2 regions of the Kitasatospora sp. NPDC058063 genome follow, and region 2 is predicted to be linked to the other one. Evidence: riboswitches for the same ligand, from Rfam matches in the RefSeq annotation. Region 2 holds a riboswitch; the other holds the start of a gene.
What was found. Region 2 has a riboswitch for guanidine ahead of ACFVUY_RS24945 (DMT family transporter). Riboswitches for the same ligand answer to the same signal wherever they lie in the genome.
Positions count from the first base shown of each region.

Region 1: linked by a shared signal. The riboswitch ahead of ACFVUY_RS04665 (MBL fold metallo-hydrolase) and the one ahead of ACFVUY_RS24945 (DMT family transporter) in region 2 are both predicted to bind guanidine.

Region 1 is NZ_JBHVSD010000002.1:198,438-213,644, forward strand. Features, by position in the region: gene ACFVUY_RS04645 (amino acid adenylation domain-containing protein) at 1-2,100, shown strand, start outside; gene ACFVUY_RS04650 (MbtH family protein) at 2,097-2,282, shown strand; gene ACFVUY_RS04655 (DHA2 family efflux MFS transporter permease subunit) at 2,279-3,682, shown strand; gene ACFVUY_RS04660 (Uma2 family endonuclease) at 3,753-4,301, shown strand; gene ACFVUY_RS04665 (MBL fold metallo-hydrolase) at 4,334-5,191, opposite strand; guanidine-III (ykkC-III) riboswitch at 5,203-5,270, opposite strand; gene ACFVUY_RS04670 (DUF397 domain-containing protein) at 5,296-5,493, opposite strand; gene ACFVUY_RS04675 (helix-turn-helix domain-containing protein) at 5,490-6,305, opposite strand; gene fes (enterochelin esterase) at 6,373-7,497, opposite strand; gene fhuB (Fe(3+)-hydroxamate ABC transporter permease FhuB) at 7,517-9,694, opposite strand; gene ACFVUY_RS04690 (ABC transporter substrate-binding protein) at 9,802-10,833, shown strand; gene ACFVUY_RS04695 (ABC transporter ATP-binding protein) at 10,861-11,643, shown strand; gene ACFVUY_RS04700 (DUF4132 domain-containing protein) at 11,868-12,725, shown strand; gene ACFVUY_RS04705 (hypothetical protein) at 12,722-15,207, shown strand, end outside.
Region 2 is NZ_JBHVSD010000015.1:24,064-39,270, reverse strand. Features, by position in the region: gene ACFVUY_RS24980 (DEAD/DEAH box helicase) at 1-627, opposite strand, end outside; gene ACFVUY_RS24975 (SsgA family sporulation/cell division regulator) at 940-1,365, shown strand; gene ACFVUY_RS24970 (rhomboid family intramembrane serine protease) at 1,480-4,083, opposite strand; gene ACFVUY_RS24965 (alpha/beta hydrolase) at 4,050-5,375, opposite strand; gene ACFVUY_RS24960 (class F sortase) at 5,372-6,013, opposite strand; gene ACFVUY_RS24955 (hypothetical protein) at 6,418-7,740, shown strand; gene ACFVUY_RS24950 (MFS transporter) at 7,744-9,183, opposite strand; gene ACFVUY_RS24945 (DMT family transporter) at 9,320-9,634, opposite strand; guanidine-III (ykkC-III) riboswitch at 9,679-9,744, opposite strand; tRNA gene ACFVUY_RS24940 (tRNA-Cys) at 9,830-9,901, shown strand; gene ACFVUY_RS24935 (xanthine dehydrogenase family protein molybdopterin-binding subunit) at 10,008-12,335, opposite strand; gene ACFVUY_RS24930 (2Fe-2S iron-sulfur cluster-binding protein) at 12,332-13,657, opposite strand; gene ACFVUY_RS24925 (FAD binding domain-containing protein) at 13,654-14,520, opposite strand; gene ACFVUY_RS24920 (beta-N-acetylhexosaminidase) at 14,878-15,207, opposite strand, start outside.

The DNA of each region.
Region 1 (15,207 bases), on a different contig from region 2:
TTCGGCGCCACCGACCACTGGTTCGGCTTCGGAGCCGAGGACGTGTGGACGCTGTTCCACTCCTACGCCTTCGACTTCTCGGTCTGGGAGCTGTGGGGCGCCCTGCTGCACGGCGGCCGGCTGGTCGTCGTCCCGCACCTGGTCAGCCGGGACCCGGCGGCCTTCCTGGAGCTGCTCGCCCGCGAGCGGGTCACCGTGCTCAACCAGACGCCGTCCGCCTTCTACCAGCTCAGTGCCGCCGACCGGGACCGTCCCGGCAGCGAACTCGCCCTGCGCTACGTGGTGTTCGGCGGTGAGGCGCTCGAACTCGCCCGGCTGGACGACTGGTACGACCGGCACGCCGAGGACGCCCCCGTGCTGGTCAACATGTACGGCATCACCGAGACCACCGTGCACGTCTCGTACATCGCCCTCGACCGGGCGAGCGCCGCCGCCGGGAGCAGCAGCACCATCGGCGTCAACATCCCTGACCTGCGGGTCTACGTCCTCGACCAGCACCTCCAGCCCGTCCCGCCCGGCGTCACGGGCGAGATGTACGTGGCCGGGGCGGGCCTGGCCCGCGGCTACCTCGGCCGCCCCGAGCTGACCGCGACCCGCTTCGTCGCCGACCCGTACGCCGAGCTGTTCGGCGAGCGCGGCACCAGGATGTACCGCTCCGGGGACCTCGCCCGGCGCCGCGCCGACGGCGTGCTGGAGTACTTCGGCCGCGCCGACCAGCAGGTCAAGCTGCGCGGCTTCCGGATCGAACTCGGCGAGATCGAGGCCGTGCTGGCCGCGCACCCGGCCGTCGCCGACGCCGCCGTGGTGGTCCGGGAGGACGTGCCGGGGGACAAGCGGCTGGTCGGCTACGCGGTGGCCGACGGCGCCGCCCCGGACGAGCTGCGCGCCCACGCCGCCGCCGGACTGCCCGTCCACATGGTGCCGTCCGCCGTCGTCCTGCTCGACCGCCTCCCGCTGACCGCCAACGGCAAGCTCGACCGCCGGGCCCTGCCCGCCCCCGAGGCCCCCGCCGCGGGCGCCGGCCGCCCGCCGCGCACCCCGCGCGAGCAGCAGCTGTGCGAACTGTTCGCCGAGGTGCTGGGCGTGGCCTCGGTCGGCGTCGAGGACGACTTCTTCGCGCTCGGCGGGCACTCGCTGCTGGTCGTGCGCCTCGCCGGGCGGATCCGCGAGGTGCTCGGACTGGAGGTCGGCATCGGCGCCCTGTTCCAGGCGTCCACCGTGGCCGCCCTGGATGCCGCCCTCGCCGCGGGCGCACCGGACACCGACGCCCTGGACGTGCTGCTCCCGCTGCGGCCCGTCGCCCCCGGCCGGCAGCGCCCGCTGTTCGCCGTCCACCCGGCCGGCGGCCTCAGCTGGTGCTACACCGGACTGATCCGCAACCTGCCCGGCGAGGTGCCGATCTACGGCCTCCAGGCCCAGGGCGTCGGCGCCGCCACCGCCGGACTCCCGCTGCCCGCGACGCTGGAGGAGCTGGCCGCGCACTACGCCGACCGGTTGCGCGAGGTCCAGCCCGAGGGCCCGTACCGGCTGCTCGGCTGGTCCACCGGCGGGATCATCGCGCACGCGGTGGCCGTCCGCCTCCAGGAACTCGGCCAGGACGTGGAACTGCTCGCGATCCTGGACGCCTACCCCGCCGAGGGGTTCCGCGAGCTGCCCGTCCCGGACCGGGCCGAGGCGCTGGAGGCGCTGCTCACCATGGGTGGCTTCGGGCCGGAGGACCTCGACGGGCGTCCGCTCGAACTCGGCCCCGTCACCGAGCTGTTGCGCCGCGAGGGCAGTCCGCTCGCCGGGCTCGACGAGGCCACCGTGGCCGCGCTGAACGAGATCTACCTCAACACCAACCACCTGGTGCGCGGCTACGACCACCGCCGCTTCGACGGCGACGTGCTGTTCTTCCGGGCCACCGTCGACACCATCGACGAGACCCTGGTGCCCGAGCTCTGGGAGCTGTACGTGTCCGGCCGGATCGCCAACACGAACGTGGCCTGCTCCCACAAGGACATGACCCTGCCCGCCCCGATCGCGCACATCGCGAGCGTGATCGCCGACCACCTCGCCGACCTCCCGAAGAAGACCGACGATGGAGAAGACCACCGATGAGTGACGCCCCCGCCAACCCCTTCGACGCCGACGGCGAGTTCCTCGCGCTCGTCAACCCCGAGGGACAGCACTCCCTGTGGCCCGCCTTCGCCGCCGTCCCGGCCGGCTGGAGCATCGCCCACGGCCCGTGCGAGCGCCCGGCCGCCCTGGAGTGGATCACCGCGAACTGGACCACCCTGTGACCCCACCCGCCACCCCCGGCGCCGAGGCCCCGGCGCGCCCCCTGCTCGCGGGGCGCGCCGCCGTGGTGGTCGTCTACACGGCCGCGATGTGCATGAACGGCCTGGACTCGACGATCGTCAACCCGGCGCTGTTCAGCATCGCCGAGGACTTCGGCCGGCCCGTCTCGGCGGCCAACGCCGTGGAGACCGCCTTCCTGGTCGGCCTCGCCCTCGGCCTGCCGGTGGCCGGCTGGCTCGGCGACCGGTACGGCGTCAAGCGGGTCTTCCTCGGCGCGCTCGCCGCCTTCACGCTCGCCTCCGCGCTCTGCGCGGCGGCACCCGGTCTGGGTACGCTGTCGGCGGCCCGGGCCGTCCAGGGCGTGGCCGGCGGGCTGCTCACCCCGGTCGGGATGACCCTGCTGTTCCGGGCCTTCGCCCCGCACGAGCGGGCGGGCCTGGGCCGCATCCTGATCGTCCCGACCGCGCTGATGCCCGCCCTCGGGCCGCCGCTCGGCGGCTTCCTCACCGAACACCTCTCCTGGCACTGGCTGTTCCTGGTCAACGTGCCGATCGGGATCGCCGCCGTGCTCATCGGGCTGGTCGGCCTGCGCGGCGAACAGGAGCCCCCGGCCGGCCGCTTCGACACCACCGGATTCCTGCTCGCCACGCCCGGCCTCGGCCTGCTGACCTACGCCCTCGGCTTCGGCCCGGCGCACGGCTGGACCTCCCCGGGCGTGGCCCTCGGTGGACTGCTCGGCCTGGCCCTGCTGGGGGCGGCCGTACGACACCAACTCCGCGCCCCCGAACCGCTGGTGGACCTGCGGCTGCTCGCCGACCGCACCTTCGGCGCGGCGAGCTGGCTCGCCCTGCTGACCTCGGCCGGGCTGATGGGCGCGCTGTTCGTGCTGCCGCTGCTCTACCAGGCGGCGCGCGGCGCCACCGCCCTGGACGCCGGGCTGAGCGTCTTCCCCGAGGCGATCGGCCTGATGGCCGCCTCGCAGGTGGTCGACCGCCTGCTGCCCCGGCTCGGCCCGCGCCGGCTCGCCCTGCCATGCCTGCTGCTGGCGGCGGTCGTCCTCGCCTCCCTCGGTTTCGCCGAGAACCCTTGGGGCGTACGGGTGTTGATGTTCTGCGTCGGCCTGATCCTGGGCACCGCCGTCCTCACCGTCCAGATCGCCGGCTTCGCCGACGTCCCGCCGCCCGCCATGGGCCGCGCGATGGGCCTGTTCACCATCCTGCGCACCCTCGGCGGGGCGCTGGGCATCGCGGCCACCGCCGCGCTGATCGGTGCGCTCGGCGACGGCACGGGTGTCGGGCCGTACCGCCTCGCCCTCCTCCTGACAGCCGCCCTGGTCGCCGCCGGCGCGCTGCTGGCCGCCCGCCTCCCCGCCGACGCCCCGGGCCCACCCCCGGAGGAATGACGCCGGTGCGGTCCATGGTCCTCCGGTGCTCCTACTGCCCTACGGTGGTCGGAGCACCGGAGGAGAGCCCATGAACCCTCAGCACTACCGTCTGCTCGAAGAGGCCCGTCGCAGCCTGCCGGACGGCTACAAGGTCGAGCTGTCCGGTGACATCATCGTCATGCAGACGTCACCATCATCGATTCACCAGCTCAACCTGGCGATCGTCCAGCGCCAGTTCGAGGCGCACTGTCCTCCCGGCTACTTCCCGACGGGGAACAGTGACCTCTCCTCGCCGGAGGTCGGTTCCGTCCGCAACCCGGACCTCACCTACCTGCCCGAGGACATCATCGAGCTGGGCCGCGAGATCCCCGCCGACCTGGCGCTGATCGCGGTCGAGATCGGCTCGCCGTCCAACCCGGACAACGACTGGAGCGGGAAGGTCCGCGACTACCCGCGGATGGGCTTCCCGCTCTACCTGATCGTGGACCCCCGGCAGAAGACGGTGACCCTGTTCTCCGAACCCAACCGCGACCGCTACCACACCAGGACGGAAAGGGAGTTCGGCGAGAAGCTCCGCATCCCCGCGCCCTTCGAATTCGAGCTGGACCTGACCCGGCTGGTCCCCTACCGGGACTGATCGGCCGCGGGGCCCGGGGAGTTCACCCCCGTTCACTCGTGCGGCCAGAGGATGAGGTCGTCCAGCCGGTACCGGCGCGGCCGGTCGCCGAGTTCGGCGACGGCCGCCCGGATGCGGTCCAGGTGGGCGGGGGTGAGCTGGAGCGGAGGCTCGTCGGGCTGGTGGGTGGTGCGGATCGGGTAGTCGACGCCCGGGTCGCGGGTCATCTCGATGTGGCAGCCGAGCACGTACGTCACCGGGTGGCTCCCGGCGAACGCCACCAGCCGCTCGACGGTCCGTCGGAAGGCCGGCCAGTCGTTGATGTACAGCCGCCCCGGATAGACGGTGTCTCCGGTGAGCAGGAAGCCCGTCCACGGGTCGTAGTACGTGACGGCCGCCTCGTGGTGCCCCGGCGTGGCCAGGCACTTCAGAACCCGCCCGCCGCCCAGGTCGACCAGGGCCACGGCCTCCTCGTCCCGGTCGAAGCCGAAGTACGGCCAGGCGGTGGGCAGATCGGCACCGACCAGAGTGGTCGCGGGCCGGTCGGCGAACTGGCCGTCACCCGCGACGTGGTCGCCGTGCGGGTGGGTGTGCAGCACCAGCAGCCTGTAGCCGTCCCGGGGATTGCGGGCGAGCCACGCCTCCACCAGCGCGTCGACCGTCGCGCGCAACGGGAAGTACGCGGCCTCGGCCGTCGCCCCGGTGTCGATCAGCACCGCCCGCTCCGCCCCGAAGAGCAGGAACAGGAACGGGGCCTCGTAGTTGATCGCCTTGTTCTGCCGCAGGATGACGGTGTGCTCGTCGTACTCGTGGACCTGGATGTCCGGGTCCGTGTTGTGCTTGGCGGACGGGGAACCGTGGATCCACCGCACGTCCAGCGGACGGGCGATCGGTGCACCGGCAGCGGCCATGACGCCTCCACAGTGCGTCGTCTTGGCAGGCCGGGTACGGCGCACGTCTCGTCCGGGGCCGGCGCCGCTGCACCGCCCCGGGGACGCTAGCACGAGCGATGGATTCAGCGGTCCAGAGGAGTGACGTCTCGGGCGAGCTGGACGAAGTCGGCCCAGGCCTCGGCGGTGAAGGTGAGCTGGGGGCCGGTCTTGTCCTTGGAATCGCGGACATGGACGGCGTCCGGAGTGAGGGCGATCTCCACGCAGGCACCACCCTGGGTGCCACTGTGGCTGGACTTGAACCAGGCCAGTTCGGTGCTCATAGTTCCTCCGCCAGCTTGGCGATGAATTCAGCCGAGGCCTCGGGGTTGAGGGCCCGCTGAAGGATCATTGCATGGTGTTGGCTCAGGAAGGCGACTTTGTCCGGGGCGGAGTGAAGCAGCCCCATGGCCTGTCCCTCCTCATACGCAAGGCGCTGATGTTCGGCGCTGTCGAGCAGGATGAAGGGGCCGTTCAAGCCCGGGTGTGCTCCCGCACCGGGTACGACCTGGATGACGATGTGGCGTGCTTCACCGGCGGCCAGCAGATGAAGTAGCTGGTCCTTGTGCGCGGCTTTCGTGCTGAGGGGTTTCTGCAGTGCCGCTTCGCCGATCAGGAAGTTGAACGACTTGGTCTGTGTCTTCAGCAATTCCTGTCGTGCGAGCCGAGCAATGACACGCTCGTCGAGCGCCTCGTCATCGAGTGGAGGCCAGTTGGCGCTGAGTAGCGCTCTCGCAGTCTCCTCGGTCTGCAGAAGACCGGGGATGAGCACGGTCTCGTGCCAGTGGAGCGCGATGGCATCGGCCTCGTAGCGCATGTACTCCTCGGCGAAGTGAGGGTACTTCTCCGGCTTCAGGTAGTCCGCTCCCGCCACCAGGATCCCCTTCGCACCGCACATTTCGTCGGCCACCTGCAACAGGTGCCGCGACGGCTTGCGCCGGCCCGCCTCCATCGACCGCAGGCTCTCGATGCCGTACCCGGCCTGGGCCGCCAGATCCTCGCGGCTGACTCCGGCACGAGCCCGCCACAGTTTGAGCTGGTCGCCGCAGTACTGCCACGACATCGGCGGCGGTGTGGCGGACGAGGACGCGTTCATCGGGTACCCCCAGGCCAATCGGTGTGGAGCACGACGCTAGACGCCCGATGGCCTGGAGGTATGCGAATCAGCCCGAAACCATCCCCTCGGGTGACCCGAGCAGGTGCGCGAGCCCGTCGGCCAGGCCGCCGCGCCAGCAGGCGTAGTCGTGGCCGCCGTTGAACTCGCGGTAGGCGAGGTCGTAGCCGCGGGCCGTGAGGACGTCGCGCAGGTGGCGGTTTTGGGCGAGGAGCATCCACTCCTGGAGCCCGACCTCGATCCAGAAGCGGGCCTGCCGTCGTTCCTCGGCGGCGAGGCGGCGGGTCAGCCATTCGCTGCCCGCGTCGAACTCGGTCTCGTCGGGCCACCAGAAGGAGCCGGATTGGGAGAGCGCGTTGCCGAAGCGTTCCGGGCGGCGGTAGGCGGCGTAGGCGGCGGTGAGGCCGCCCGCGCTCTGGCCGGCGATCACGGTGGCGGCCGGGTCGCCGCTCGCGCCGAACTCCTGTGCGGCCCAGGGCAGCAGGCGGTCGGCTAGGAGGTCGATGAAGGCCGGGTTGCAGCTCAGGTCGTCCGGGCGCTTCGGCCCCATGGTGTGCACCAGCAGGGTGACGGTGGGCGGGATGGCGCCGTCGGCCGTCAGGTTGTCGAGGGTGTCGCCGACGGAGAGCACCTCGCCCCACATCTCGCCGTCCAGCAGCACCGCGACCGGGTACGGGCCGCCGTCCGCCCGGTGTCCGGCGGGGAGGTGGACGTCGATCCGCCGGCCGGCCACCGTGTGTTCCAGCGTCCGTCCGCGCGGCACGCCGTCGCGCCGCGCGACGTACGGCTGTGCGGGCGCGGCGGGCAGGCTGAGCACCGAGGCGGGGTGGCGGCCGTCGCGGGCGGGCAGCCGGGGTTCGGTGTCGTACGGGTCGGGGCGGGCCTGGTCGAGGACGCGCAGCCAGTCGGGCCGGGTGGTGCCGGGGGCCTCGCCGTGGAACGGGTACAGCTGGTAGGAGGCGCGGTGGTCCTCGCGCAGCCGGTAGGTGATCGCCCACGTCCCATCCGGCTGACGCTCCATCAGATGCGGTGTCAGGTCCCCGGCGTGGCGGTCCTTGTCGGTGACGGTGTGCAGCAGTGCGAGCACGCCGTCGCAGTCGCCGTTGTGATGGGTGAAGGTGACCAGGCGGTAGGCGGGGTCGTCGGAGCAGAGGGCGACGAGCGGGGTTTCCACAGCAGTGACTCCAAGAGGCTTAGGCGGGGCTGCCCTTGCGGCCGAGCAACACCCAGAGCAGGAAGGGACCGCCGAGGACGGTGGTGACGATGCCGACGGGGATCTCCACCCCGGCGAACAGCACTCGGCCCAGGGTGTCGGCGAGCACGACGAGCAGGGCGCCGGTCAGGGCGGAGCCGAGCACGGGCACCCGTGCGGGCCCGGCCAGCCGTCCGGCGATCACCGGCGCGGCCAGGGCCACGAAGCCGACCGGCCCGCAGACGCCGACCGCCAGCCCGGCCAGGGCGACGGCCAGCAGCAGGCAGGCGAGCCGGACCCGGCCCGGGTCGACGCCGAGTGCGGAGGCGACGCTGTCGTCGAAGCGCAGCACCGCCAGCCGCCGGGCCACCGCCAGCGCGATCGGCACCAGCACCGCGAGTCCGATCAGGACGGGCGTGGCGACGGTGAGGTCGCGTCCGTTGAGGCTGCCGTTGGTCCAGATGTACAGCGATCCGGCCGAGTTGAGCGAGCGCCGGGCCATCGCGACCTGGATGACGGCGGAGGCGAGCGCCGACATGGCGAGCCCGACCACCAGGATCCGGTAGCCGCGCGCGCCGAGTCCGCCGGAGGCCAGGGTGACCACCAGGACGGCGACCAGCGCGCCGAGCGGTCCGGCCCACCAGGCGCCGAAGGTACCCGCGGTGCTGGCGGAGATGAGCACGGCGGCGGTCGCGCCGTCGTTGACGCCGAGGAGTTCGGGGGTGGCCAGGCGGTTGCGGGCGAGGGTCTGGGTGAGGCAGCCGGCCAGGCCGAGGGCGGCGCCGGCGGCGAGTCCGGCGACGATCCGGCCGAGCCGGAACTTCTGCACCAGCAGGACGTCCAGCCGGTCGCCGTAGCCGAACACGGCCTGGAAGGTGCGGGTGAGGTCGAGTTCGCTCTGTCCGGCGTGCGCCGAGACCACGACGGCGGCCAGTAGGGCGCCGGCCAGGCCGAGCGAGGCCAGCAACGCCCGGCGCGGCAGCAGCAGCGACCATGTGCCGTGCCGCAGGGTCAAGTCCGGCTTGGGCGGCGCAGGTTCGCCGCGTCCCGCGGCCGGCGCGGATTCGGCGGGGTCGGCCATGGCCAGGGCGGCGGAGTGCCGGGAGCGGACGATCGCGATCAGGGCCGGGGCGCCGATCAGTGCGACGATCACCGAGACCGGCGCCTCGAAGGGTCGGGCCACCACCCGGGCGAGCACGTCCGCGCCGGTCAGCACGGTGGCGCCGAACAGCGCAGCGAGCAGGGTGAGTCGGCCGATCCGGGGGCCGGCGACGGTGCGGGCGAGGAAGCCGGAGAGCAGCCCGAGGAAGGCGATCGGCCCGGCCAGCGCGACCGCCGAGGCGGTCAGCAGGGTGACGGCGACGGCGACGGCGGCCCGGGTGGCGCCGGGGCGGTGGCCGAGGCCGCGGGCGAGGTCGTCGCCGAGGGCGAGCGCGGTCAGCGGACGGGTGGTGAGGGCGGCGAGCAGGAACCCGGCGCCGAGCACCGGGGCGAGCTGGCGCAGGGTCGTCCAGCCTTCCACCCCGGCGAGCGAGCCGAGCACCCATACCCGGTACCGCTCGTACGCCTCGGGGGAGTTGACGATCAGCACGTCGGTGAGCCCGCGGAAGATCGCCGCGACGGCGGAGCCGGCGAGCACCAGCCGCATCGGCGATCCGCCGCCCCGGCTGCTGGCGACCAGCAGCACCACGGTGCTGGCGAGCACCGCGCCGCCGAAGGCGAAGGCGAGGTAGCCGAAGGAGGTCTGCACGCCGAGCACGGCGATGCCGAGCACGACGCCCAGCGAGGCGCCGGCGTTGACGCCGAGCAGGCCGGTCTCGGCCAGCGGGTTGCGGGTGACGGACTGCAGTTGCGCCCCGGCGACGCCGAGCGCGGCGCCGACCAGCAGGGCGGTGAGGGTGCGCGGCAGCCGCAGGTCGCCGACGACGAGGGCGAGCCGGCCGTCGGCGCGGGCGCCGTCGTGGTTCAGCAGGTAGTCCAGCACCCGCCCGGGGCCGACCTCGCCGGCGCCGACCGACAGCGAGAGTGCGGCGAGGGCGAGCAGGAGGACCGCCGCCGCCGTGACGGCGGGCCAGGTGGGGCGGGCACCCTCGGGCCGACGGCTCCGCCGGCCCGGTGGCGGCGAATCCGGCGCGGTGGCGGGGGGCGCCGCGCGGACGCCGGCTTGCGAGAATGTCATAAGGTAAGGCTAACCTAATGGCCGAGCTCGTCCCGTGGGGCACCCCCGTCCCGTCGAACTTCTCGGACGCCGCTCAACTTCCGTACCACCGTTGCCCGGAGGCACCCATGCCGTTCGCCCGTCGCCCGCTCAGCCCCGTCCGCCGCCGTGCGGCCCAGGCGCTGGCCGTCTCCGGGGCGGCCGCGCTCCTGCTCACCGGCTGCGGCTCCTCCGGTTCCTCGTCCTCCTCGGGTGCCTCGGGCTCCTCCGCGGCCGCGTCCCCGGCGGCGGACGCGGCGGGCGGCGGGAGCGGCGGCAAGCGGACCGTCAAGGACGCCACCGGCAAGGCCGTCGAGGTCCCCGCCGAGCCCAAGCGGATCGTCACCCTCACCCAGGAGGACCTGGACGCGGTGCTCGCCCTGGGCGTCAAGCCGGTCGGCATCACCAATGGCCAGGGGCTGGCCGAGCCGCCCGCGTACCTCAAGGACAAGGTGCAAGGGATCCCGGTGGTCGGGAACCTGCTCCAGCCCGTGATGGACAAGGTGATCGCCGCCAAGCCCGACCTGATCCTGGCCGGCGACATGCAGGACGAGCAGGTGCTCAAGCAGCTGCGCGAGATCACCCCCGCCACGCTGGTCACCATGGCGCCCACCGACGACTGGAAGCTCGCCTTCCGCGGCATCGGCAACGCCGTCAACAAGCTCGACCAGGCCAACAAGGTGATCGGCGACTACGACGCCAAGGCCGCCAAGGCGGGCGCCGAGCTCACCAAGAACAAGGGCGCCGCCGTCTCCATCGTGCGCTGGAACCCCACCGGCCCGAGCTGGATGGAGAAGAAGCAGTTCGCCAGTGGCGTCGCCCTGGACATGGGCCTGACCCGCCCGGCCGCGCAGGACAAGGACGGCAACGCGCACAGCCCGGCGCTCAGCCTGGAGAAGCTCAACGAGATCGACGGCGACTGGCTTTTCCTGTCCACCCTGACCGACGACGGCAAGGCCGCGCTCAAGGACGTCCAGTCCAAGCCCGCCTACCAGGAGCTGGGCGCGGTGAAGAACAACCACGCCGTCACCGTGGACGGCTCGGTCTGGTCCACCCGGGGCGGCCCGCTCGCCGCCGACGTCGTCATCGGCGACTTCGCCAAGGCGCTCGGCGGCAACTGAGCGCACGTCGAACCAGGGGGAGCTGCCATGGAGTTGACCATCCAAGGGCTCAGTGCCGGCTACGGGCCGGGGCGCCCGGTGCTCGGCGGCGTCGACCTCACCGTCCCGGCCGGACAGGTGGTGGCGGTGGTCGGCCCGAACGGCTGCGGGAAGTCCACCCTGCTGCGGTCCGTCGCGCGGCTGCACCGCCCGGACGGCGGGCGGGTCCTGGTCGGCGGCGAGGACGTGTGGCGGCTGCGCCCGCGCCAGGCCGCCCACCGGGTCGCGCTGCTGCCGCAGAGCCCGCAGGCCCCGGAGGCGGTCACCGTCGCCGGGCTGGTCCGCTACGGCCGCCATCCGCACCAGGGGCTGTTCCGCCAGTGGTCGGCGGAGGACGAGCGGCTGACCGCCGAGGCCCTGCGCGCCACCGGTGTGGAGGACCTCGCCGACCGTCGCCTCGACCGGCTCTCCGGCGGCCAGCGCCAGCGCTGCTGGCTCGCCATGGTGCTCGCCCAGGACACCCCGGTGGTCCTGCTCGACGAGCCGACCAGCGCGCTCGACCTCGGGCACGCGGTGGAGGTGCTGGAGCTGGTCCGCCGGGTCGCGGCGGGCGGGCGGACGGTGGTGATGGTGCTGCACGACCTCGCGGCGGCCGCCCGCTACGCGGACCTGCTGGTCGCGCTGCGGGACGGCGCGGTGCTGGCCTGCGGGCCGCCGCGCGAGGTGGTGGACGCGCCGCTGGTGCGGGCGCTGTACGACATCGACAGCCATGTGCTCGCGGCGCCGGGCGACGGTGCGCCGGTGATCGTGCCCCGGGCGCCGTCGGTCTGACGGGACAGAGGGGCGGGCGGGGCGGAGGGACGGGCGGGGCGGCTGCTTTCGAGCAGCTGCCCCGTTTTTTCGTCTCCTCGATCACTCGTTCGAGTGGTTTGAACTTTGCATGTCACGGCCCGAGTTCACCCCGCCCGTCGCGTTGTCAGTGGGCCTCGCTACGTTCCTCGCATCGCTGGTCAGCAGGCGATCGACAAGTGTTTCCCGGTGGGAGGAGTACGGCCGTGGCATGGGTGGAGACGGACGCGGGAGGGTACCGCGTCGCGCTCGACGGGGAGGGCAGGGTGGCGTGCCGCAACGCGGCGGGGCGCGACCTCAAGTCCCTGCCGTCGAAGCTCGGTGACGACCGCGTGGTCATCCAGCTCAAGCAGCTCGCCGAGTGGCTGGCCGCGCACGAGCGCGGCTGCCTGGACGACGTCGAGCGCTGGATGGTCCGCTCGCTGCCGGTGCCCGCCGCCGTGCTCACCGCCGTGTGGCCGGACGAGGCCTGGCAGGGCGTCCTGAAGGACCTCGTGGTCACCACCACGGACGGCTCCGTGGCCGGCTTCCTGCGCGGCGTCGACGCCGAGCGCGGCCTCGGCCTGGTCGACCTGGACGGCGACACCGTGCGCCTCACCGACGGCGAGGTGCTGATACCGCACCCCGTCCTGCTCCAGGACCTCGACGAGCTGCGCGAGTTCGCCGTCGAACTCGGCGTCTCCCAGCGTGTCCAGCAGCTCTACCGCGAGGTCTGGCACCGGCCCGCGGAATCGCCGGCGGACACCGAGGTCACCACCTACGCCGGCGGTCGCTACCGCGAGCTGCGCGAGCTGGTCGGGCGCTGCACCCGGCTCGGCTGCCGGGTCCGCGGCGGCTCCGCCGTCCAGCCGGTCACCGAGGGCGGGCGCACCGTCGAGGCCCGGGTCTGGGTCGGCGACTACTACGAGTACGACGCGTGCGAGACCGGCGCGCTCAGCTGGGCCGGCCCCGACGGCCGCGCCCTGCCGCTCACCGAGGTCGGACCGGTCGCCTGGTCCGAGGGCATGCGGATGGCCGCCGCCCTGTACGCCGGCCGCACGATCCAGGGGGAGGAAGCCGCATGACCGCCACCGCGCACCCGACCACCGCGCACCCGACCACCGCGACGCCCGAGGAACTGCTCGACGCCGGTGCCGTGCTGCCGCCCGGCACCCTGCCCGGGGCCGGCCGCCCCGACAGCGCCGCCGACGTCCTCACCGCCCGCGGCTACACCCACCCCGCGCTCGACGGGCGCCGGATCGTCCGGCTCGTCCCCGGGGCGCTCGGCCCGGCCGAGGACCTCGCCCTCGACTTCCTCGGCCTGGTGCCGGAGGCCGCGCCCGCCGAGGTCGGCCAGGTCCGCCAGGAGGCGCTCGGCTTCCCCGCCTGGGCCCTGGTCCACGACCCGGCCAACGGCCACCACGCGCTCGCCCTGGTCAAGGAGCTGGAGCGGCTCGCCCGCCAGGCCGCCTCCAAGCCCGGCGCCGCCAAGGACGGCTTCGACGAGCTGTCCGTCCGCCTCGGCCGGGCCGTCCCGCACTTCCTGCCCACCTTCTGCGAGGAGGTCGGCCGGATCTTCCTGCGCCACGAGAACCGGACCTACGCCGCCGCCTGGTTCGGCAAGGCCCGCGAGGCCGAGCGCACCCACGGCCTGGCGGTGGACGAGGAGCGGCTGCGCGCCGTCTTCCTGGAGTTCGCCCTGGCCGGCGCGCTCACCGTCAAGTCCCTGCGCCAGTACGTCAAGGAGCTCGCCCAGCGGCTCGACCCGCTGACCGCCTGGCAGCGCTTCCGCCAGCTGTGCACCGAGCGCTCCGCGGCGGGCATGGCCCCGTACGCCGGGGTCGCCGAGGACGCCCGCGCGCTGATCAAGGCCGCCGGGCTGGACCGCGCCGAGCACGAACGGGCGCTGCTCGCCGAGCTGCTGGACTCCCCGGCGGTCACTCGGGCGCCCGCCGCGTTCTGGAAGTCCTGGCACGGCGCGCTGGTCGAGCTCGGCCGCGGCGACGCGGCGGTCCGCACCCGCCTGCTGGAACTGCTGCCCGACCCGTCCTCCTCCGAACCGGCCGGGCACGACACCGCCTGGCTGGCGCTGCTCGCCGAGACCGGCGCCGAGGACCTGCTCACCGGCCCCCGCCCCGAGGGCGCCGAACCGGCCGCCGCCTGGCTGCAGCGCTGGTGCAACCACCACGGCCGCGGCTGGCGCAGCCGGCCCAGCTGCCCGGACACCCTCGCGCTGGCCGGCCGGATGGTCGAGCGGCTCAGGGCCGACGCCGTCCCGGTGGACCTCCACACCGGCATCCGCGCCAGCCGGACCAGGATCGACCTGCTGGACCTGCTGCTCACCGCGGGCGTGCCGGTGGCCGGTCCGCCGGACGGCCTCGGCATCGAGCTGCACGACTGGGTCTCGGAGTGCGGCCCCGACAGTCCCACCCTCGCCGCCGTCGGTGCCGACGAGCGCTACCGGCCGCTGCTGCGCCGAGCCGCCCCGGCCGCCTGGAAGACGGCCGCCGAGCGCGAGGTGCCCGCCCTGCCGCTGCTGAACGAGCTGTTCGCCGAGTGGGCCGAGGAGCGCTCCGAGGAGCTGTTCGCCGCCCGCGGCCTGGCCGCCGCCGCCGACCTGGTCCGCGCGTTCGGCCAGCACCGCACCGCCGTCCGGACGGTCGCACCGGCCGTCGCCGACCGGGTCGCCGCCCTCGACGTCGCCGCGCTGCTCACCGACGCCCTCCGGGCCGGCATCCTGGACGAACTCGGCTGGCCCGCCCTGGAGGAGGCACTCGGCAAGATCGCCGACCCGCCCGCCGACGACGCCCCGCGGCACCCCGTCCCCAGCCTGGGCGGCGCGGGCCTGAGCGGCCTGGTCGTCGAGGACGCCTGGCCGCACCTGATCCTCGCCCGCCTCGACCGGGCCGTCGTGGTCGGCCCGGAGGGCATCGTGCTGGAGCACACCCTCCGGCTGCCCGAGGAACTGCACCAGCGCAACCGGATCCGGCTGCGCCTGGTCGACGGCGAACTGCTGGTCGTCTGGTCCCACGAGGGCAAGCAGCTCGCCTACTGGTCGAGCCGCCCGGACGAGCGGTTCGAGCTGGAGGGCGAGACCATCGCCGGCTACTACTACGGCGACCGCGAACCCGAGCATCCCTCGCTCCAGCTGCCCGGCGGCGGCCGCACCAGCGGCGAGCGCCCGCTGCACGCCGGCGACACCCGGATGCCCGACGAGCACCCCGTTCTCGGCGACGGCACCGGCTACTGGACGGTGCGCCACGCCTCCGACGGCGAGGCCGTCCTGCGCGAACTCGACCCGGCCACCGGCGCCCTGGGCCGCGCCGCCGAACCGCCGGTGATCGCTGCCACCGCCCAGGCCGGCCGGCTCGTCCGGAAGAGCACCTGGCTGCTGCCGCTGCAGCCCGGCCTGGAGCGGACCCCGCTCGGCACCGACGGCACCGTGCTCGGCAGCTGGGTCAGGGTCGAGCCCCACAAGGCCGTCACCACCTTCACGGCCGACGGGCAGCGCATCGTGCTGCCGCTGACCGGATACCGCTCGGACACCGTCCCGGTCGGCCGGCTCGG
Region 2 (15,207 bases):
GCCCGCCTCGTACGCCACGAACGGGATCGGGTTGGTGTCGGAGCGGAACGGCGTACCGGTCAGCGCCAGTCGGCGGGTGGCCGGCTCGAAGGCCTCGAAGCAGGCCTCGCCCCAGGACTTGGAGTCACCGGCGTGGTGGATCTCGTCCATGATCACGAGGGTCTTGCGGGCCTCGGTCCGATTGCGGTGCAGCATCGGGTTGACCCCGACGCCCGCGTAGGTGACCACGATGCCGTGGTACTCCCGGGACAGCGGCCCGGAGGAGTACGCCGGGTCCAGCTTGATGCCTATCCGCGCGGCGGCCTCGGCCCACTGCTTCTTCAGGTGCTCGGTCGGCGCGACGACGGTCACCTGCTGCACCAGGTGGTTGTGCAGCAGGTACGAGGCCAGGGTGAGCGCGAAGGTGGTCTTGCCTGCGCCCGGGGTGGCGACCGCGAGGAAGTCGCGCGGCTGCGTCTCGATGTACTTGTCCAGCGCACCCTGCTGCCAGGCCCGCAGCTTGCCCGCGGTGCCCCACGGGGCGCGGCCCGGGAAGGCCGGGGAGAGGTGGTGCGAACCGGCGGGCGCGCCATGGCCGGCGGATCGGGCGGGCGCCTGCGACTCCGGTGCGTCGGAGAACAGCGGCATCGAGGAGGCGGCGGCAGTACTCACGGTCTCCGAGGGGGGATCATCGCAGGTCAGAGGCGGTTTAGCGGCCTCGCCCCGCGGTCGGGCGGCGATCGGGCAACCCGCCCAGCGTACCGGGTCCGACGCCGTTCGGGCCTCCGGGCGAGGCGCCGCGCCCGGCCCGCACGGCCGGAAATCGATGTGACCCGGATCACATTCGATATCTCGTGAAACCCGGTAATCGCCACCCGTCCCGGGACTCTCACCAGGGTGAGGCCGCACCGACCCCACCTGCCGCACCGCGGCCTCGCACCGAACCGAAGGGACCCACCCGTGCGCACCGTCGAAGAGCCCGTCCAGGCCCGTCTGATCCTCTCCCCCCACCGCTCGGTCCGGCTGCGGGTGGTGCTCTCCTACCTGCCGGAGGACCCGCTGGCCGTCCGGATGGCCTTCCCCGCCGAGTTCTCGCTGGACGAGCCCGCCGAACGCCGGGACTCCGAGGACATCGTCTGGATCTTCGCGCGCCAGCTGCTCTCGGCCGGCATCGAGCTGCCGGCCGGCGTCGGCGACGTCCACGTCCGGCCCGCGGTCGGCCGGCGCACCATGGTCGAGCTGCGGGCCCCCGAGGGCACCGCGCTGCTCCAGTTCGACACGACCGACCTGCGCCGCTTCCTGTGGCGCAGCCGGCTGCTCGTCCCCGAGGGCGAGGAGCACCTGCACCTGGACGCCGACCGCGCGCTCGCCCAGCTGCTCGGCTGACGGGCGGTGGCGTCCGGAAGCGCCCCCGCGCTTCCGGCCACCCGCGTCCGCCGGCGGCAACCCGGGTCCGGGGCCCGGGAAGCCCGTGCGGTCGCCCGCCCGCCTCGGGGCGGATCAGCTCGAGAGCTTGCGCATCAGCCGGACGCCCTGGGCCGCCGTCAGGTGCGGCAGGTACGCCTTGCCGATCGCCCGGGTGATGCCGGGCAGCGCGGCCGGGTCGGGGTACGCCATGTACATCGGCCGGTACTCCGGCTGGAACTTCGCCTTGAAGGCCAGCAGCGAGCGGAAGCCGTACACCGGCTCCAGCACCTTGCCCATCCAGTCCAGCATCCGCTGCAGCCCGGTGGGCTCCTCGTCCTGCCCGGTGCGGGCCAGCGGCGCGCCCGACAGCGACAGGAAGCGCGCGCCCTCCTCCTTGAAGCCGAGCGCGGCCGAGGCGATCAGGAACTCGCTGACGCCGCGGAAGCCGTCCGAGCGCCGGCGCATGAAGTCCAGCGTCCAGCCGACCGGCACACCGTCCTCGTACACCGGCATCCAGCTGGTCAGCCCGTGCACCACCCGCTGCTCGTCCACCGCGATCAGCACCCGCACGTCCGGGTCGTCCAGCTCCGCCAGGCCGCCGAGCGTGAAGCCCATCTCCGGCAGGCCCTTCTCGGAGACCCACTCCTCGGAGATCGCCCGGATCTGCTCCCGCAGGGCGAGCGGCGCCTCGTGGTACGCCCACCACTCCGCGGAGATGCCCTGCTTGCCGGCCTTGTTGAGGGCGGTGCGGATGTCCTGCCACTTGCGGCCGGTGAAGGCCAGCTCGGGCAGCGGCACCACGGTGTCCTCGGCGACCTGCAGCGAGCGCCAGCCGAGCTGCGCGGCGGCGTCCCTGGTCTCGCCGCAGACGCTGTAGAAGCACGGCGTCCAGCCGCGCGCGTCGCAGTACCGGGCGAAGCCGGCCACCGCCCCGGCGCGGTCCTCCGGCGCGCCGAACGGGTCGCCGGTGGTCAGCGCGACGGTGCCCACCACCCGGTAGGCGACGGCCGCCCGGCCCTGCTCGTCGAACCAGTAGTGGTTGCCGTCCCAGGTGGCGATGAACGAGAGCGTCCCGCCGCCGTGCTCGGTCAGCAGCGCCCTCGCCCGGCCGGCCGCCGCCGCGTCGGTGTGCAGCACCGGACGGCGGAAGACGGAGAGCAGCACGGCCAGCGCGACCGCCCAGAACGCCAGCCCGCAGTACGTCTCCAGGAAACGCGCCACCGGCCCGACCGCGATCGGGTAGTCCGGCAGCAGGTCGTTGTACGCGGGCGGCAGGAACTGGGCCGGCAGCCCGGCCACCAGCCGGCGGGCGGTCGCCCCCGGCTCGAACTCCCCGGCCGCCAGCCGCCCGACCCCCACGTAGGTGGCCGCGGAGGCGAACGCCGCGCCGCCGAGCACCAGGGCCAGCCGGCGCACCGAGCTGCCGGACAGCCGCAGCGGGAAGCGCTTGCGGGTGGCCACCAGCAGGGCGGTGGTCAGCAGCGGCAGCAGCAGCGCCTCGACGAAGTACTGCACCACGTCCCGGCTCACCGGCCCGGCGTCCAGGTACAGCCAGCACAGCAGCGCCGCCCAGAGCAGCTCGGTGGCCACGGTGACCAGCCAGGCCAGCCGCAGCCCCCGGCGCAGCCCCTCGGCGAGCACCAGCAGCAGCGCCGGGAAGAGCGCGGCCATCATCCGGCCCGGGGTGTCGAAGATCCGCACGACGGCGTGCGCGCGGGCGCAGTCGTGCGCCGACAGCGCGCAGAAGTCGGCGACCTCGTCCGGGCTGAGCCGGTGCGAGAAGTACAGCTCGGAGAAGGTGTTGAACGGTCCGCTGGCGTTGTCGTACAGCGAGGCGAGCAGCGGCCCGAAGGCGGCGGCGACCAGGCAGAGCGCGACCAGCACCCGGGTCTCGGAGTGCGAGGAGCGGTGCGTGCGCAGGTGCGGGCGGCCCCGGCTGACCAGCGCGCCCAGGCCGAGCCCGGCCAGCGCGGCGGCGCACCGCTGGACGCTCTGCAGGTGGCCCACGTACAGCGTCATCACCAGCGGGACGAGCAGCACCAGCAGGTGCAGCCGGCGGCGCCAGAGCACGGTGAGCCGGTACCCGAGCACCCCCGCCAGCGCGAACACGCCGACGCCGGGGCCGACCGAGATCTGGTCGGCCACCGAGGCGGTCCACTGCTCCCCCGCCGAGGAGCCGAAGGCGACCAGCGCGGTGCCCAGCAGGGTGCCGACGACCTGCCCGCCGACCAGCACCGCGAGGGTGCGCGGCCGCCCGAGCCGGTGCTCGGCGGCCGGGCCGACCAGGAGCAGCAGCAGGCTGGTGAACACGTACGAGCCGCTGCCGGAGCACCAGAACATCGAGGTGACCGGCGTCCACCAGTGGCCCTCGGCCAGCGTGGGCAGGCCGATCCCGGCCCGGTCCAGCAGCCGGTCGGACGGGCCGTGGCCCAGGCTCCCGGTGGCCGCGCCGAGCAGCCAGAGCCCGGCCAGCAGGGTCAGCGTCAGCGGCGCCGAGCGCAGCCGGGAGCCGAGCGCCCTGGCCGCCCGCCGGACCCGCTGCGGGCGCGGCTCCGCGGTGCGGGTGACCGGGGCCCGGTCGGTACCGCGCTCGGCCGTGCGCTCCGCGTCCGGCCCCGGCTTGCGCTGCTCGCCGACGGTGGCCAGCGCGGTCCCCGCCCCGGTCACCGCGTCAGCCCGGTCTGCTGGGCGAGCCACGGGAGCTGCTGGACGATGCCGGGGCGGAAGACGACCCAGCCGTGGCCACCCGGCATCAGGTCGAACTTGGACTTCATTCCGGCCGCCTGCGCGGCCCGGTAGACCTTCTCCATCTGCGGTCTGAACTCCTCGTCGGTCTCGCCGACGACCAACGCGACGTTGGTGTCCGGGAATTTCCTGCGGGCCATCACCTGGAGCGGATCGACCGCGTCGAACTTCTTCTCGTCACCGCCGAAGGCGGCCTTGACGGTCTGTTCCCGGCTGCCCAGGGTCGGTTCCTCCTGCCCGGACATGTCGAGGACGGTGCCGTACACGTCGGGCGCGTTGACGCCGAGCTGGAGGGCGCAGGTGCCGCCCATCGAGGCGCCCCCGATCGCCCACGCGGTGCGGCCGGTCGCGGCCTGGAGGTTCTGGTGGACCCAGTCCGGCACGTCCACGGCCAGGTACGTCTGGGTCTTGGCGATCTTGGAGTCGAGGCAGAGCGTGTTGGCCCAGGTGGAGCCGAGCTGATCGGGCATCACCACGATCGGCGCGAGGCCGCCGTGGTCCGCGGCGAAGGCGTCCAGCGCCTCGTTGATCTGCGCGGAGAGCACCCAGTCCCCCGGGACGCCGGGCTGGCCGGTGATCATCACGACCACCGGCAGCAGCGGCCGCGGGGTGGCCTGGTAGGCGGGCGGGAGGTAGACGTACGCGTCGCGGGCCTTGAAGCCCGACCTGGTACCGGGGATCGGCACCACCGAGACGGTGCCCTTCTCGGGCAGGTCCGCCGGGGGCTTCCAGACCTCCTCCAGCGACTTGCCGGGCGGGGCGCTCATGATCTGGCCCGCCTTGGTGGCGACCAGCCCGTCGGTCCTGGTCAGCCAGGGCGCCAGCATCACGCGCCCGCTCGGGAACTGGCCGAAGCCGATGTTGACCTCGGAGGAGGACATCAGCAGCACCAGGCCGCTCAGGCCCAGCGCGAGCCCCCGGCGCCGCCAGGTGAGCCGGCGCAGTCGGTAGCCGACCAGGCAGAGCCCGAGCAGGGCGACGGCTATCCACCAGGTGACGTACCGGGGAGTGCCCTCGGGGAAGGGGTGCCACCAGCCGTCGACGACCACGTCCAGCAGCCAGCTGAGCGCGGCCGCGGTGAACAGCGCGGCGGGTAGGCGGACCCGCCACCAGCTGCGGCCGCGGCCGATGGCTAGCGCGAACAGCGCCGCCCAGCCTGCCGCCAGCACGGCGTGCGGGATCAGGCCCTCGGTGAGCGGCCAGTCGATCGGGTTCCAGCGGGAGGCAAGGGTCAGCGTGGTCATGCGGCTTTGCCCGGCGGGGTGGTGTCGGCCAGGAAACCGTAGGCGACGACGTTGCCGTCGTAGCCGTGTTCCTCACTGTACGAACCGCCGCAGGTGATGACCCGCAGCTGTGCGTCAGCGGCCTGACGATAGACCCGGTCGTCCGGGAAGTCCTTTCGGTCGTGCACTTCGATGGCGTAGAGCTGGTAGACGGCGGTGGCGCCGTCCGCCCGGGCGATCTCGATCCGATCCCCGCGACGGAGCGCGCCCAGATGATAGAAGACCGCGGGGCCGGCCTTGTTGTCGACGTGTCCTGCCAGGATCGCGGTGCCGCGCTGACCGGGGCTGGCCCCGCCGCGGTACCAGCCCGCCAGGTTGCGGTCCGCCTCGGGCGGGGTCTGGAGACGTCCGGCGCCGTCCAGCCCGAGCGCGGTGACCGGGGCGTCCAGCCGCACCGCCGGGATGCGGATCCGGGTCGGCGCGGACGGGCCGAGCGGCGGCACGATCGAGACCGGCGCGATCCCGGCCTGGGCCTGGCCGGCCCCCGGCGCGGGCGGCAGCGACGAACCTCCGTCGTGCAGCAGCCAGGCACCGAGGACCAGCGCGGCCCCGGCCGCCAGGGTGCCCGGCCACGGGCCCCTGCTCTGCTGGACGCCCATGGGCGCTCCCCTCTGCCGACGGAACCCCTCTTCCTGGGAGTTTCCTGGGAACAATTCAACCGGAACGGACTGTAAGGCACGTCCATACGACGGTCGTACCGGCACCCGCCGATCGGCAGGGCGGACGGCCTCTTTTCTGCGCCGCGTGGGCGCCCGGTCGCGGAGCGCGACGACCGCCCCCCGCGCACGATCGCCGCGGGTGCAGGCCCGACACGAGCTACCGACGGTTCAACGGACCCGATCGGTTGCGTCGTTCGAGCGATCACTCACAAGCTCGCGCTGCGCCTCTTCGACCGGCCCCGCCCTCGTGCCATGCTGACCCGGTTACGGGTTGTATCACCCACTTGTCCGACCGGACTCCGCACTCCCGCACGCCGCCCGCACGCCCCACGAACGGAGTGACCATGGAAGCCCTCTCACGCCGCACCCTGCTGACGGCCGGCGCCGCCACCGCCGCCACCCTGGCGGCCGGGTGCGGCAGCAACCACGCCACCGGCGAGGAGCGGGCGACGGGCAGCACCGCGCCGGCCACCGCAGCGGCCGACGAGCAGGGCGCCACTCCGGCCCCGGCCCCGCTCCCCCGGCCGCAGCCGGTCCTGATCGGTGACGGCTCCACCTCGGACACCGGCGCCCAGCCGCACCAGCCCGTCCCCGACCGGCTGCAGCCCGGCCAGCGCCCGCCGCAGTTCGTGGTCTTCTCCTGGGACGGCGCCGGCGAGCTCGACAACGGCCTGTTCGCCCGCTTCCGCCGGCTGGCCCGGGACCACGACGCGAAGATGACCTTCTTCCTCAGCGGCCTCTACCTGCTGCCCGAGTCCAAGAAGGACCTCTACCGCCCGCCGCAGCACAAGGCCGGCGCCTCCGACATCGGCTACCTCAGCGACCAGCACATCCGCGACACCCTGGAGAACGTGCACGCGGCCTGGCTGGAGGGCCACGAGATCGGGACCCACTTCAACGGCCACTTCTGCGGCTCCACCGGCGTCGGCGCGTGGTCCCCGGAGGAGTGGGACAGCGAGATCCAGCAGGCGATGGACTTCGTGACGAACTGGCGCACCAACACCGGCTTCACCGACCTGCCCGCGCTGCCCTTCGACTACCGCAAGGAGCTGATCGGCAGCCGCACCCCCTGCCTGGAGGGCCAGCGCAACCTGCTGCCCACCGCGGTCAGGCGCGGCTGGCGCTACGACAGCAGCGGCAACGGCACCCAGGTGTGGCCGCAGAAGATCCAGGGCGGCGCGCTGTGGGACCTCCCGCTGCAGTCCATCCCGTTCCCCGGGCACACCTTCCAGGTGCTCTCGATGGACTACAACATCATGTACAACCAGTGCGGCCCCAACACCAAGGCCGACCCGGCGCTCCACCCCGGCTTCCAGACCCAGGCCCGCGACGCCTACCTGATGGGGTTCGACCGCACCTACAACGGCAACCGGGCGCCGTACGTCATCGGCAACCACTTCGAGGAGTGGAACGGCGGCATCTACATGAACGCCGTCGAGGACGTCCTCAGGACCATCGCGGACAAGCCGGAGGTCCGGCTGGTCTCCTTCCGGCAGCTGGTCGACTGGCTGGACGCCCAGGACCCGGCGGTGCTGCGCAAGCTCCAGACCCTCGCCCCGGGGCAGTCCCCGGCCGGCGGCTGGGAGGCCTTCCTCGGCGCCCCGGCGGGGGCCGCGCCCCCCGCCACGGCCCCTGCCACGGCCCCTGCCGGCGCCACCGCCGGCTGACCGTCAGGCCTTCGTCCGCACCCGCCCGGAGAGCACCGCGCCGAGCAGCGCCACCCCGGCCATCGACAGCAGGATCACCGCGAAGGCGCCGGGCGAGCCGGCCTCCCCGCCGCCCCCGTGGGCGGCGGCGAGCGAGCCGCCGCCCAGCGCCGCGAACATCACCCCGGCCAGACCGGTCAGCAGCACATTGCCCAGCGCGTCGCTCATCTGGAGCGCGGCCGAGTTGGCCCCGGCGTCCTCCGGCGTGGAGAGCTTCATCATCAGCACGCTGACACTCGCGATCGCCATCCCCATCCCGACGCCGCCGACACCCCAGGCCACCGACGCGGCCCAGGCCGGCACCGCCGGGAACAGCACCAGCGCGGCACCCGAGATCGCCACCGCGGTCAGCACGAAGCCGCCCCGGATCATCACCGTGCGGTAGCGCTCCGCCCCGGGCCGGCCCTGGAGCCAGGAGCCGAGCGCCCAGGTGAGGCCGCCGCTGGTCAGGGTCAGGCCGGCCAGCGTCGGCGAGAGCCCGCGCTGGGTGGTCATCATCAGCGGGATGAAGGCCTCGGCCGCGAAGAACGCCCCCGCGGCCACCCCGCGCAGCAGAATCACGGCCGGCAGTCCCCGGCCGGCCCGCAGGGTCCGCGCCGGCAGCAGGCCGAGGACCGCCGGCACCAGCAACGCCGCCCCGGCGATCCCGGGGACCAACCCGATCAGGTCGCGCCGCTGGCCCGCGTACTGCAGCAGGCCGGCGCCGACCGCCGCCATCGCGGCCAGCAGGGTGCGACGGCGGTCGAAGGCCGCGCCCCTGGCCACCGGGTGCTCGCGCTCGGAGCGGGCCAGTGCCGGGCCCATCACGGCCAGCGGCAGCAGGATCAGCACCGGCACGGCCAGGAACACCCAGCGCCACCCCAGGTGCTGGGTGACGGCCCCGGAGACCAGCGGACCGATGATCGAGGGCAGCACCCAGGCCGAGGAGAAGGCCGCGAACACCGCGGGCCGCAGCCGCTCCGGGTAGGCCCGGCCGACCACCACGTACAGGGCGACGATCACCAGCCCGCCACCGAGGCCCTGGACGGCCCGCCCGGCCACGAACACCCACATCCCGGGTGCCGTCCCGGACACCACCAGCCCCACGCCGAACACGGCGATGCCGCTGAACAGCGGCCGCAGCGGGCCGCTCCGGTCGCACCACTGGCCGGAGACGACCAGGGCGAACAGGGTGGTGGTGAAGTAGCCGGAGAAGGCGAACGCGTACAGCCCGAGCCCGTTCAGCTGGCGGGCGGCGGTCGGCATCGCGGTGTTGACGGCCGTCGCCTCGAAGGCGATCACCAGGACCACCGAGACGATCCCCAGCGTCAGCGCACGGTAGCGGCCGCCGAGGACCCCACCACCGGGGTCGTCGTCGAGGGGTATCGGTACGGGGTCGACCGAGGTGGGGGAGGCAGTGGTCATACGTAACATCGTAAGAGCCGTCTGCCCCGATGACCCCTGACCCCGGTCGGTGATCTCCTCGGTCGCAGGCCCTAGGACAGGCCCGGGACCCAGGACGGGCCCCCGGCCCGGACCGCGGCGGAGGTCAGTGCGGAGGTCAGTGCAGCACCTTGAGGCCCACCACGCCGGAGACGATCAGCAGCAGGCAGGCGATCCGGGCCATGGTCACCGGATCCCCCAGGACGGCCATGCCGTAGACCGCGGTGCCGACCGCTCCGATGCCCACCCAGACGGCGTAGCCGGTTCCGATCGGAATGGTGCGCATCGCGTACGCCAGGCCGCCCATGCTGAACAGCAGTGCGATGCCGAAGACGAGGCTGGGAACGAGGCGGGTGAAGCCCTTGGACGATTCCAGGGCGACCGCCCAAATGGTCTCCAGGACACCCGAGACGATCAGAACGAGCCAGGCCATGACGGTGCTACCTCCGCAGTCCACAGCGGCCGGATTGCCGCTGAACTGCGCCGTCTTGTCGTCACCGGGTACGACGCGCTCGTCCGGGGTGGCGGAAATACCGCCACCTGTCCCCGACGGTAGCACACCTTGCCATACAGAATTTACAAAAGGGCATTGACCCCTCTCCCCCGGATCGGCCACTATGAATTCACTGGCCGTGTGCCCGAGTGGCTTAGGGAACCGTCTGCAAAGCGGTGCACGCGGGTTCGATTCCCGCCATGGCCTCACCGGAAAAGGAAATTGCCGGTCGACTCCGAAAGTCGGCCGGCAATTTCCTTTCCCTGCGTTACGCCTTTCCCGAGAGCCCCCCGGTCTTTCCCGGGAGCCCCGGTCAGGCGGTGACGGCGTCCTCCGCCCGGATCGGCAGCCGGCCGACCGGCAGGCCGGTGGCGGCGCGCACGGCCGCGGCGACGGCCGCCGGGGCGACCACCGCGGGCACGGCCCCGACCGCCTTCGCGCCGAACGGGGCCACCACGTCGCGCTCCTCCAGCAGCGCGGCGATCCGCACCTCCGGGGTGTCCAGCGCGGTGGGCAGCCGGTAGCCGGTGAGCGAGGGGTTCAGCAGCACCCCGCCCTCCGTCCGCAGGTCCTCCAGCAGTGCCAGGCCCACGCCCTGGGCCACCCCCGCCTCGATCCGGTCCTCGATCTGGCGCGGGTTCAGCGCCCGGCCGACGTCCTGGGCGACCGTCATCTCGACCACCCGCACGGCGCCCAGCTCGATATCCACGTCCACCACCGCACGCATCGCGCAGAACGAGATGGAGACGAAGGCGTCGCCCTGCCCGGCCTCGTCCAGCGGCTCGGTGGGGTGCGGGCGGCACTGCGCGGTGGCCCAGAGCTCCTTGCCCTCCAGCGCCTCGGCGACGGGCATGCCGAGCACCCCGTCGTACGAGGTGATCTTGCCGTCGGCGATCTGGAGCAGTTCCGCCGACATCCCGAAGTTCGCCGCGATCGGCTGCAGCAGCTGGTGGCGGACCATCAGCGCGGCCCGCTCGACGGCGCCGCCGGAGACCCAGGTGTGCCGGCCGCGGGCGGACGGCCCGGCGATCGACTGGTCGCTGTCGGCCGGGGCGATGTAGACCTCGCTGACGCCCAGCACGGTCTGCACGATCTGCCGGGCCAGCGTGGCGAAGCCCTGCCCGGCGTCGACCGCCGCGCAGATCACCGTGGCGTGGTCCCCGCTGACCCGCACGGTCGCCGTGGAGACCTCGTCCTCGCCCTCGGCGCCCAGCATGTGCACCATGCCGACGGCGTAGCCGATCCCGCGCCGCACCGCCGCCGGGTCGCCCGCGCCGCCGGGCCCGCCGGGCAGCAGCCACTCGGCGTCCGGGTCGTCCACCGGCAGGGCCGGCAGCGGCTCGGCGGCGACCGCGTCCAGCAGGGCGCGCACCGGCGCCGGGCAGGTGACGGCCTGACCGGTGGGCAGCGGGTCGCCGGTGGACATCGCGTTGCGGCGGCGGATCTCCACCGGGTCCACGCCGATCCGGGCGGCCAGCTGGTCCAGCTGCGACTCGTACGCGAAGCACGCCTGCAGGGCGCCCTCGCCGCGCATCCGGCCGGCCGGCGGGTTGTTGGTGCGCACCGCCCAGGCGTCCACGAAGACGTTCGGGCAGACGTACGGACCGGCCGAGAAGGCCGTCGCGGCGGCCAGCGCCTCGGCGGAGACGTCCGCGTAGGCGCCGCCGTCCAGCAGGATCTGCGCCTCGACCTTCACCAGCGTGCCCTCGGCGTCGGCGTGGTGGCGGTAGCGCAGGAGCGCGGGGTGGCGCGAGGTGTGGGTGTGGAAGGACTCCTCGCGGGTGAGCGTCATCTTCACCGGGCGGCCGGTGCGCAGCGCCAGCAGGGCCAGGGTGACCTGGAACGAGAGGTCCTCGCGGTCGGTGGTGGCGCCGGGCACGCCGGTGGCCACCAGCCGGACCCGGTCCGGCTCCAGGCCCAGGCAGGCGGCGGTGCGGTCGCGGTCGCCGTGCGGGTCGGTGGAGGACAGGTGCAGCTCGACGCCGCCGTCCGGGCGCGGTACGGCCAGCCCGGCCTCGGCGCCGAGCGGGGCCGGGTCCTGCCGGCCGACCTGGTAGAGGCCCTCGACGACGATCTCGCCGACCGCGTCCGGGTCCCCGGTGCGCAGCGGCAGGTGGCGGAACAGGTTGCCGTCCGGGTGCAGCGGCGGCGCGGTGAAGGCCTGCTCCGGGTCGGTGACGGCCTCCAGCGGCTCGTAGTCGACCGCGATCAGGCCGACCGCCAGCCGGGCGGTGTCCGGGTGGTCGGCGGCCACCGCGGCGATCGGCTCGCCGTGGTGGCGCACCACGCCGGCGGCCAGCACCGGCCGGTCGGCGACGATCGGCCCGGCCGGGGCGCCGTCGGGGGTGCCGTCCGGTCCGGGCGGCAGGTCGGCGGCGGTGACCACGGCGTGCACGCCGGGCAGCGCCAGCGCGGCCGAGGTGTCGATGCCCCGGATCCGGGCGTGCGGGTGCGGCGAGCGCAGCACCGCGCCCCACAGCAGCCCCTCGGCCCACAGGTCGGCCGCGTACGGGTAGATGCCGAGCGCCTTGGGCAGCGCGTCGCTGCGCAGCGGGGAGCTGCCCAGGCCGATCGGCTCCGGTGCGCCGCCCTCGCCGCCGTCCTGCTGGAGTGCTGCGCCGATGTCGGTAGGCGACGTCATGATGCGTGGTCGTCCTCGGGGAGCCGGATGCCGTGGGCGGGGGTGGCACCGTACGGGACACCGGCCGGGGCGCCGCCCTCGGCCGGGGCACCGTGCGGGTGCGGGGCGGCGTACGGGGTGCCGTGCGGCGGCGTGCCGTCGTAGACGGAGCCGGGCAGCGGGGTCCCGTGCGCGGGGGTGGGCTCGTAGACCGGGGCGTCGTACCCGGTGTCGTAGCCGTTCTGCTGCTGGTGGCCGTCCGGGTAGGGCACGTAGGTGCCGTGCGCGGGGGTGGCCTGGTACGGCTGCTCGGGGTAGCCCTGCGGCGGGTAGTACACCTGGTCGTCGGCGGCCTGGGCGGGGATCCGGGCGGGGATGTCGTCCCGGATCGGGGCCAGCACGGTGGTGTCGTACACGCCGGTGTCGTAGCCGCCCTGGGGGCCGCCGTACGGCAGCCCGGCCGGGGCCTGCCCGACGGCGTGCTGTTCCATGGCGTGCTGTTCCACGGCGGGCTGCGCCGGGTGGTGCTGCTCGGCGGCGTGCTGCTCCGGGTGGTACTGCTCCGCGGGGTGGGCGACCGGGTGGGCCTCGACGGGCTGCTGCGGGACGTGCTCGATCCAGGCGTCGGCGTCGGCGTAGACCGGCGGCTCGACGGCCTGCCCGGGTTCGACCGGCGCGTCCACCGGCACGTCGGCGGGCGGTTCGGCGACCGGCTCGGCCGGCCCCGCGGGAGCGGGCCCGGCGGCCTGCGCGGCGGCCTCGGCGAGCGCGGCGGCCTCCTCCGCCTCCTCGGCCTCCGCCGCGCGGGCGTCCGCGACGGTCTGGACGGCGGCCAGCACGCCCCGGTAGCCGGTGCAGCGGCAGAGGTTGCCGCACAGCGCCTGACGGGCCTCCACCTCGGTGGGCCGGTGGTTGCGCTGGAGCAGGTCGTGCACCGCCATCGCCATGCCGGGGGTGCAGTAGCCGCACTGGACGGCGCCGGAGGCGGCCAGCGCCTGCTGGACGGCGCTCGCGCCGCCGGCGGCGGAGAGGCCCTCGACGGTGCTGATCTCGCTGTCGGCGGCCAGGGCGGCGGGCACCAGGCAGCCGGCCACCAGCTGGCCGTCCACCTGCACCGAGCAGGCCCCGCACTCGCCCTGTTCGCAGCCGTCCTTGGCGCCGGCCAGGCCGAGCCGCTCGCGCAGCACGTAGAGCAGGCTCTCGCCGATCCACGCGTCGGTGACGGGCCGTTCGAAACCGTTGACCCGCAGCGTGTACGAGGCGCACGGGCGCAGCTCGCGGCTGACCTGCGGGGAGAGGCCAAGCGGGTCGGCGTCCAGGGTCTCGATGGGGTCTGTGGTCACTTCAGCGCCCTTCCCAGTGCCCGTCGGGCCAGCACCGATACGGTACGCCGCAACCGAACCGCGGCCGCGGTCGGCCCCTCGGTCACGGCCTCCCAGGCGCCCTCGGCGCCGTAGTTGTCGGGGACGCAGGCGGCGGCCACGTACTCGCCGAAGGCGGCGGTCGCGGCCGGGTCGATCTCCCGGCTGCCGTCCCAGTCGATGCAGCCGGCCACCCAGGCCTCGGCCTCCAGCGGGCGCAGCGGCACCGGCGCGACGGCCCCGACGGCGCAGCGCACCGAGCGCCGGGCCGGGTCGAGGACCAGGGCGACGGAGGCGGTGGCGCGGGCCGGTCCGCTGCGGCCGGTGGCCTTGAGGAAGACCTGCGGGGCGTGCAGCAGCGGGACGCGCACCCAGGTGAGCAGTTCACCGGGGCGCACCGGGTCGAGCCCGGTGAGCAGGTGACTGACCGGCACCTCGCGGGTGCCCCCGGCCCGGGCCAGGGTGACGCTGGCCTCCAGCGCGGTGAGCACCGGGAGGGTGTCGCCGGCCGGGGCGGCGGTGACGATGTTCCCGCCGAGGGTGCCGACGTTGCGGACCTGCGGCGGGCCGGCGGTGCGGGCGGCGTCGGCGAGCGCGGGGATGAGCGCCGCGAAGTCGGGGCGGTCCATCCGGGCGTGGGTGAGTCCGGCGCCGAGCACGGCGGTGCCGCCGTCCTCGTAGCGCCAGCCGCGCAGTTCGGTGATGCGGCCGAGGCCGACCAGGGCGGCGGGGCGCAGTCGGCCGGCGTTGACGGCCTCCATCAGGTCGGTGGCTCCGGCCACCGGTACCGCGGCCGGGGCGGCGGCCAGCGCGTCGACGGCCTCGTCGAGGGAGGCCGGCAGCATGATCGTCCGGTTCACCTGGGTCCCACCGTGCTCCACTTGCTCATCGATCGCCTGCCGCCCGCCGGCCTTCGGCCGTACTGTCCTGCGTCAGCAGCCCGGCCTGGCCCGTAGGGTACGGGCGATCGGGCCGGGTTGGGCAACTCTGGCACACAATGCTCGATGATCATTTCGGGACCGGTGAACGGGACTGCCCGATTGGGACTGATACCGGGCGGTATCTGCCCCGACCCGCTCCGGGCCAGGGCAGATGTTCATCAGTTCTTGACGTCGGACGACCGCTCAGAAGTTCCCCACGGGTAGGACCGGGGCGTTTCCCGCGGGTCTTCGCCGGGTCCGGCAGGACCCGCGGGATACCCCCTACCGCACCGGCGGCGGGCCCTCGATCGGCCGGCCGAGCACCCCAGGACGGCGCTGCCACGGGTGCGGACCGTCGGCCGGGCGGTACTCGACGCCGAGCGCGTCCAGCACGCTCAGGTGCGTCGCCAGCCGCTGCTCGAAGCCGGCGAAGTCCCGCTCGGCCGGCTCGGCGGGCAGCTCCGACCAGGCGACCTCGGCGAAGGCGACCAGCCGGGGGAAGGCCCGGTAGTCGATGTCCCGGGCGCTGTCCATGAACTCGGTCCACAGGTTGGCCTGGGTGCCGATCACGTGCCGGGCGGCGACCTCGTCCAGCTGCTCGGGGACCGGCTC